DNA from 2 places in the Streptomyces sp. NPDC056347 genome. Region 1 is predicted to be linked to the other one. Evidence: riboswitches for the same ligand, from Rfam matches in the RefSeq annotation. Region 1 holds a riboswitch; the other holds the start of a gene.
The links. A riboswitch is a leader RNA that binds a small molecule or an ion and turns the genes downstream of it on or off. The one in region 1 is predicted to bind S-adenosylmethionine.
Positions count from the first base shown of each region.

Region 1 (4,242 bases):
TGCGGTACTTCCACTGGGCGCCCTCGCTCACCAGCTCCCTGACCGCACCGACGAAGCGCTCGATGTGCTCCTCGGGCGTACCGGCACCGAAGCTCACCCGGATGGCGTTGAGCGACCGCTCGCCCGGCCCGGCCTCGGGCGCGCCGCACTCGCCGACCTCCTGGGGGTCGCTGCCCAGCAGGGTGCGGACCAGCGGGTGGGCGCAGAAGAGGCCGTCGCGGACGCCGATGCCGTACTCGGCGGAGAGCGCGGCGGCGAAGTGCGAGCTGTTCCAGCCCTCCACCACGAAGGAGATCACGCCGACCCGCGGGGCGTCGTCGCCGAACAGCGACAACACCTTGACCTGCGGGACCTCGGCGAGCCCGGCCCGGACGGCCTCCACCAGGCGCTGCTCCCGGGCGACCAGCCGGTCGAAGCCCTCCTCGGTGAGCGCCTTGCAGGCCGAGGCGATGGAGTACACGCCGATGACGTTGGGCGACCCGGCCTCGTGGCGGGCCGCGGTGGAGTGCCACTCGACGTCGACGCCGCCGTCGGCACGGCGGGCGACCTTGCGCGAGGCGCCGCCGCCCGCGAGGTAGGGCTCGGCCTCCTGGAGCCAGTCGGCGCGCCCGGCCAGGACGCCCGAGCCGAAGGGCGCGTACAGCTTGTGGCCGGAGAAGGCGACCCAGTCGACGTCCAGCCCGGCGATGTCCACGGGGTGGTGCGGGGCGAGCTGGGCGGCGTCCAGCACGATCCGGGCACCGTGCGCGTGCGCGGCGGCGGCCAGCTCCTTCACCGGCCACAGCTCGCCGGTGACGTTGGAGGCGCCGGTGACGCAGACCAGCGCCGGGCCGTGCGGGTCGCGGTCGGCGAGCGCCCGCTCCAGGGTCTCGACCGCCTGGGCAGGGGTGCGCGGGGCGTTCAGGTAGGTCACCCGGGCGTCGCGCCACGGCAGCAGCGAGGCGTGGTGCTCGGTCTCGTAGACGAAGACCTGGCAGTCGGCCGGAACGACCGCGGCCAGCAGGTTCAGCGAGTCGGTGGTGGAGCGGGTGAAGACCACCTGGTCGTCGGGGCGGCAGCCGAGGAACTCCGCGACGGTGGCGCGGCTGCTCTCGAAGAGGTCGGTGGAGAGCTGCGAGAGGTACCCGGCCCCGCGGTGGACGCTGCCGTAGTACGGGGCGTACGCGGCGACGTCGTCCCAGACGCGCTGGAGCGCCGGGGCGCTGGCGGCGTAGTCGAGCGCGGCGTACGTGACCTCACCGCCCGTGACCAGCGGAACCCGTACATCCTCACCCAGAACCGACAGAGGGGCACAAAGCGACTGGTCGGCGGCAGCGGTGAAGACAGACATGGCGAACTCCCGTGGAGAGGCAGGCGAAACGCGTGCGCCGGCGGGTACGCGGCAGCGCAGCGGAAAGAAGAGAGAAGGGTGTGCGGAAGGGGCCGACGGCCCTATCGCATTCGCGTGCTCACAAGAGGCTCCCTAGGGACCAGGACCCCGGGGGTTGGCATGCTCCGATGCCGAGGGGCCCGCGCTTGCCGCAGACCTCGCTGCCTACGGCCTGGTCTTCACCCGGGGCACCCCGCCACGGACGGAGGGTTGCCGGACAGCGGGCCGGGGCCGTAGTCGCTGTCACTCATGACCTGCCTGCATCTTGCCATACGTACGAAGACGCGCAAGGGCGCGGTCCACGATCCGGACCGCGCCCCTGCTGCTGCGCCCGTCGGCTCAGGCGTTGCTGACGGCCACCCAGCGCTCCAGCACCCGGGCCGCGGCGCCCGAGTCGATGGACTCGGCGGCCCGGGCCATCTGGGCCGCGATCTGCTCGTTCAGCGTGCCGTCAGCCGCTTCCAGCGCCGCCAGCGCGGCTGCCGAGTTGAGCAGCACGGCATCGCGCACCGGCCCCCGCTCGCCCGCCAGCACCCGGCGGGCCACGTCCGCGTTGTACGAGGCGTCCGCGCCGCGCAGCGCCTCGACGGGCACCAGCTCCAGCCCGACGTCGCGCGGGTCGAAGGCCTCCTCGCGGACGGCCCCGTCCCGCACCACCCAGACCCGGGAGGTCGCCGTCGTCGTCAGCTCGTCCAGCCCGTCGTCGCCGCGGAAGACCAGCGCGGAGTTGCCGCGCGCGGCCAGCACCCCGGCGACGATCGGCGCCATCTTCGGGTCGGCCACCCCGACGGCCTGGGAGCGCACCCGGGCCGGGTTGGTGAGCGGACCGAGGATGTTGAACGTGGTCGGCGTACCGAGCTCCTTGCGGGCCCTGGCCACGTAGCGCAGGGCGGGGTGGAAGCGCACCGCGAAGCAGAAGGTGATGCCCGCCTCCTCGGCGACCTCGACGACCCGCCGCGCGGAGAGGTCCAGGTTGACGCCGAGCTTCTCCAGCACGTCGGAGGAGCCGGACGCCGAGGACGAGGCGCGGTTGCCGTGCTTGACGACCTTGGCGCCGGTGCCCGCGATGACGATCGCGGACATGGTGGAGATGTTGACCGTCTTGGCGAGGTCGCCGCCGGTGCCGACGATGTCGACCGTGCGGCCGGGCACCTCGATGGTGTGGGCGTGCTCGTACATCGCCTGGACCAGGCCGGAGACCTCGTCGATGGTCTCGCCCTTGGCCCGCAGCGCCACCGCGAACCCGGCGATCTGCACATCGGTCGCCTCGCCGCGCATGATGCGGTCCATCGCCCAGGCGGTGGCGTCGGTGCCGAGGTCCTCGCCGCGCAGCAGGGGGTTCAGCACGCCGGGCCAGGAGTGGTCCGCCACGCTGTCGCCGCCGATCGGGGTCACAACGTTCATGGTCCGCTCCAGGGTCCACAGCCGGTACAGGGAACAGCCCCCACCCTATCGACCGCCGGGCACGGCAAAGAGCCCCGTCCATCGAATGGACGGGGCTCCTACCGTGGCGATCAGTTCAGGCGATCAGTGGTGACCGTGGCCGCTGGTGATCTCCTTGTACTCCTCGGCGGTGGGCTTGGCGATCTGGTTGTCCTCGCCGTACAGCCCCTTGCTGAGGCGGGCCCGCAGCTTCTGCAGGGCCGAGACCTTGCGCTCGACGCCGTTCTCGTCGACCGTCGGGCCGAGCTCGAGCGGCTTGTACTGCTCGTGCGCGGTGAGCGTGTGCAGCTTCTCGGGGCTGAGCGGCTCGTGGATCTCGACGAACTCACCGTGCGGCAGGCGCTTGATGATGCCGGACTCGCGTCCGTGCAGCACCTTCTCCTTGTCGCGGCGCTGGAGACCGAGGCAGATCCGCCGGGTGACGACGAACGCGATGACCGGGCCGACGAAGATGAAGATTCGGACGAACCAGGAAATGGCGTTGATCGACAGGTGGAAGTGCGTGGCCCACAGGTCGTTGCCACCGCCGATGAAGACGATGACGTACTCGGTGATCCAGGCGACACCGAAGGCCGTCCGGGTCGGGGCGTTGCGCGGGCGGTCCAGGATGTGGTGCTCGCGCTTGTCCCCGGTGATCCAGGACTCGACGAACGGGTAGACCGCGATGATCGCGAGTACCACTCCGAAGGCCATCAGCGGGATGAACACACCCAGGACCAGCGTGTGGCCCCAGAGGTTGATCTCCCAGCCCGGCATGACACGGATCAGACCCTCGGCGAAGCCCATGTACCAGTCGGGCTGGGCACCGGTGGACACCTGGTCCGGACGGTACGGGCCGATGTTCCACACCGGGTTGATCGTGGCGATCGCCGCGATGACCGCGATGATGCCGAAGACCAGGAAGAAGAACCCGCCGGCCTTCGCCATGTACACCGGCAGCAGCGGCATGCCGACGACGTTCTTGTTGCTGCGGCCGGGACCCGCGAACTGCGTGTGCTTGTGGTAGAAGACCAGGATCAGGTGCGCCACCAGCAGACCGAGCATGATGCCCGGCAGCAGCAGGATGTGGATCGAGTAGAACCGGGCGACGAAGTCGTGGCCGGGGAACTCTCCGCCGAACAGGAACATCGAGATGTACGTGCCGACGATCGGCATCGACAGGATCGCGCCCTGGGTGAAGCGGATACCGGTGCCGGACAGCAGGTCGTCCGGGAGCGAGTAACCGGTGAAGCCGGTGAACATGCCCAGCACGAACAGCAGGAAGCCGAACAGCCAGTTGATCTCACGCGGCTTGCGGAAGGCACCCGTGAAGAAGACGCGCATCATGTGCACGAACATGCCGGCCAGGAAGATCAGCGCGGCCCAGTGGTGGATCTGGCGAACCAGCAGACCACCGCGGACGTCGAAGCTGATGTCCAGGGTCGAGGCGT
Region 1 covers NZ_JBHJQP010000171.1:12,633-16,874, reverse strand. The annotation lists gene ACFCV8_RS29635 (aminotransferase class V-fold PLP-dependent enzyme) at 1-1,330, opposite strand, end outside; SAM riboswitch class IV at 1,507-1,624, opposite strand; gene trpD (anthranilate phosphoribosyltransferase) at 1,709-2,773, opposite strand; gene ACFCV8_RS29625 (cytochrome bc complex cytochrome b subunit) at 2,897-4,242, opposite strand, start outside.

Region 2 (4,242 bases), on a different contig from region 1:
CCCGGGTGTACGAGACCGGGCCGCGGTTGGACGCGACGAGGACCCGGGCGCCGGGCGAACCGTCGCCGGGCCTGGCGCCGTCGGGCCTGGCGCCGTCGGACCGGGGGCCGTCGGACCGGCCGGTGGGGCGGGAATCGCGCGCGGAGACCATGTTGCGGAATCTAGCCCGATCGCGAACCGCCCAAACGTGCGAAATCAGGCCGCGCGGCGCGCCACGTACTCCTCGATCCCGCACATCGGCGGCCGCTCCTCGGTGTCCACGGCATGGGTCCGGGGCACGAACCCGTTCGCCCCGCGCTCGAACTGGGTGAGCGCCGGGCGCACCAGGTGCCCCCGGGACAGCCGGAGCTGGGCCGTGCGGTAGATGGCCGCCGCCATCCGGCCGAGCGCCTGCCCGTCCTGGTGCCGGTGCTTGCGCACCCCCACGTCGACCTGGGCCAGCGCGTCCAGCCCCACCGTGTGCAGCGCGTCGACCAGGAGCCCCAGCTCCACGCCGTAACCGACCGGGAACGGCAGCCGTTCGAGCAGCGAGCGGCGCACGGCGTACTCACCGCCCAGCGGCTGTACGAAACCGGCCAGCCGGGGCCAGTGCAGATTGAGCAGCGGCCGTGCCACCAGCTCGGTCACCCGGCCGCCCTGCCCCGCGGTGTCGCCGAAGGGGCGGTCGTACATCGCCTTGACGAACTGCACGTCCGGATCGGTCAGCAGCGGGCCGACGATGCCGGAGACGAAGTCCGCCGAGAAGTCCTTCAGGTCGGCGTCCACGAAGCACACGATGTCCCCGCCGGTCACCAGGAGCGACCGCCACAGCACCTCGCCCTTGCCGGGCACGGCCGGTATCCGCGGCAGTATCGCGTCACGGTGCACCACCCGGGCACCGGCCTCCCGGGCCACCCGGGCGGTGGCGTCCGTGGAACCGGAATCGATCACCACCAGCTCGTCGACCAGCCGGACCTTCTCCATCAGCTCGCGCCGGATCGTCGCGACGATCTCGCCGACCGTCGCCTCCTCGTTCAGCGCGGGCAGTACGACGCTGACGCTTCCGCGCCCCGCCTCCCCGGCCGCGGCACGGGCGGCCAGGAGGCGGTCCAGCGGGCGGTCGGCGGCCGACCAGGAACGCCTGGTCAGCCAGCGCTCGACCTCTTCCAGCACGGTCGATACTCCCTGTATGTGATCCATCTCGCGGTTCGGACGACTATCTCAACGGTCCGCTGCTTCGGTTACAGTCTTGAACAACGCGGACGGCCATCGCATGCCGGGGTCAGTCCGCCGACAAATGCCCGGATCGAAGATCCGGTGCCACAGCGCTCATCCAGAGGGACTGAGGGAACGGCCCGTTGAAGTCCCGGCAACCCCCCCACCGACCGTGCGGTCCGGTGAGGAAGGTGCCAATTCCGTCTCGTGGCGAAACGCGCCACGGGGAAGATGAGGAGAAAGGGCCTCGCCATCATGGCTGCGCAGACCGCTGCAGTAAGCATCGACGCTTCCGTCGGCACCACCGAAACCGCCCCGACCGTCGACCTCGGGCCCGCCTCCGGGCTTTCCTGCCGCGAGTGCGGCGAGCGTTTCGAGCTCGGTCCCATTTTCGCCTGTGCCTCCTGTTTCGGCCCGCTCGAAGTCGCGTACGAACTGCCGAGCGGATCCCCCGAGGAGCTGCGGAAGCGCATCGAGGCCGGTCCGGCCAACATCTGGCGCTACGCCCCGCTGCTGCCGGTTCCCGCCGACGTCGCCGAGAAGCCGAACCTGAACCCCGGCTGGACCAAGCTGGTCCAGGCCGACAACCTCGCCCGTGAGCTGGGTGTCGAGCCGGGCAAGCTGTTCGTCAAGGACGACTCCGGCAACCCCACGCACTCCTTCAAGGACCGCGTCGTCGCCCAGGCCATCGAGGCCGCCCGCGCCTTCGGCTTCACCACCCTGTCCTGCTCCTCCACCGGCAACCTCGCCGGTGCGGTGGGCGCCGCCGCCGCCCGCGCGGGCTTCCGCTCCTGCGTGTTCATCCCGCACGACCTGGAGCAGGGCAAGGTCGTCATGGCCGCGGTGTACGGCGGCGAACTGGTCGGCATCGAGGGCAACTACGACGACGTCAACCGCTTCTGCTCCGAACTGATCGGCGACCCGCTCGGCGAGGGCTGGGGCTTCGTCAACGTCAACCTGCGCCCGTACTACGGCGAGGGCTCCAAGACCCTGGCGTACGAGATCTGCGAGCAGCTCGGCTGGCGGCTTCCGGACCAGCTGGTCATCCCGATCGCCTCCGGCTCGCAGTTCACCAAGATCGACAAGGGGCTCCAGGAGCTGATCGGGCTGGGCCTGGTCGAGGACAAGCCGTACAAGCTCTTCGGCGCCCAGGCCGAGGGCTGCTCGCCGGTCTCGGTGGCGTACAAGGGCGGTCACGACGTCGTCCGGCCGCAGAAGCCGAACACGATCGCCAAGTCCCTCGCCATCGGCAACCCGGCCGACGGCCCGTACGTCCTGGACATCGCCCGCCGCACCGGCGGCGCGGTCGAGGACGTGGACGACGAGCAGGTGGTCGACGCGATCAAGCTGCTGGCCCGCACCGAGGGGATCTTCGCGGAGACGGCGGGCGGGGTGACGGTCGGCGTGACGAAGAAGCTCATCGAGGCCGGTCTGATCGACCCCGCGCTGACCACCGTCGTACTCAACACGGGTGACGGCCTCAAGACCCTCGACGCGGTGGCCGAGACCTCTCAGGCGACCGCGACGATCCGGCCCAGCCTGGAGGCGTTCCGCGCCGCCGGCCTCGCCACCCGCTGATCACCCGAGCCTCCAGGAAGGACACCACCATGAGCGTCAAGGTCCGTATCCCCACCATCCTCCGCACCTACACCGGCGGTCGGGCCGAGGTTCCGGCCGAGGGCACGACCCTCTCCCAGGTCATCGAGTCCCTGGAGCAGAACCACCCGGGCATCGCCGCCCGCGTCCTGGACGACCAGGGCAAACTGCGCCGCTTCGTGAACGTGTACGTCAACGACGACGACGTCCGTTTCGAGGACGGCCTGAACACCGTCACCCCGGACGGCGCCGGTATTTCGATCATCCCGGCCGTGGCCGGCGGCTGCTGACGCCTGTTCGCCCGGCGCGTAGCCGTCGTGTTGTGGAATTGCCCTCTCCGCCATTCAAGCGGAGGGGGCAATTCTGCATGGTTGAGCGGGGTAGAGTGGGGGAAGTCCCCCCAGCTGCTCGCGTGAACCGCGTATGAGAATGCGCCCGCTCACGACAAGAAGCAGCCAAAGTGCGTGTTCCCCTTGCGGCATAAGTCGCCTTTGCCCGGCCCGACTTGCCCGGGAATCCTCTGAATCGCGTATATCCGGGTGTTCGGCGATGCCCAGAATTCTCGTCCGATTGACCTGTTGCAGAGGGCAGTTGGGCAGATACATTCAGCCGCGGTCGACGCGTTCCGGCGCACACACCCTCTACCTGTCGGAGGGGGAGTTCTGACCCGGGTCCGCGAAGTGCGGTCCTGCGCAAGGGCCAGTAATAGGGGAGTTAGGCATGGCTCAGGGCACCGTCAAGTGGTTCAACGCGGAGAAGGGGTACGGCTTCATCGCGGTCGACGGTGGTGCGGATGTTTTCGTCCACTACAGCGCGATCCAGATGGACGGGTACCGCACCCTTGAAGAGGGTCAGCGAGTTGAGTTCGAGATCTCGCAGGGCCAGAAGGGGCCGCAGGCAGACATGGTCAAGCTCGCCGTCGGCTGAGTTCGAGCGGTCGGCCAACGACACCACTCACGCACTGAGGGCCCGTACCCATGAGGTACGGGCCCTCAGCGCGTCCCCGGACGCGCCGGGCGCCGCCCGGCGCACTGTCCACAACCCGAGGGGGACGCTTGCACTCTCGGGGGTCGAGTGCTAATCATTGGCGTTAGCACTCTCCAGGTGAGAGTGACAGAACTTGGACCGGGCCGGTGAGGCCCGCAGGCCGGTGGGGCAAGGAACCACCGGGCGCGCAGGCCGTCCGTCGCGGGCGCCATCCGGTCCGGAGAAATCCACCCCTGTCCGGGAGGACCACTTCACATGGCCAAGATCATCGCGTTCGACGAGGAGGCCCGGCGCGGTCTCGAGCGCGGCATGAACCAGCTCGCCGACGCCGTCAAGGTCACCCTTGGCCCCAAGGGTCGCAACGTCGTCCTTGAGAAGAAGTGGGGCGCCCCCACGATCACCAACGATGGTGTTTCCATCGCCAAGGAGATCGAGCTGGAGGACCCGTACGAGAAGATCGGTGCG
Region 2 covers NZ_JBHJQP010000199.1:8,479-12,720, forward strand. The annotation lists gene ACFCV8_RS31425 (trehalose-6-phosphate synthase) at 1-151, opposite strand, end outside; gene ACFCV8_RS31430 (glucosyl-3-phosphoglycerate synthase) at 196-1,152, opposite strand; SAM riboswitch class I at 1,306-1,432, shown strand; gene thrC (threonine synthase) at 1,450-2,772, shown strand; gene ACFCV8_RS31440 (MoaD/ThiS family protein) at 2,802-3,080, shown strand; gene ACFCV8_RS31445 (cold-shock protein) at 3,511-3,717, shown strand; gene groL (chaperonin GroEL) at 4,033-4,242, shown strand, end outside.
Region 2: linked by a shared signal. The riboswitch ahead of thrC (threonine synthase) and the one ahead of ACFCV8_RS29635 (aminotransferase class V-fold PLP-dependent enzyme) in region 1 are both predicted to bind S-adenosylmethionine.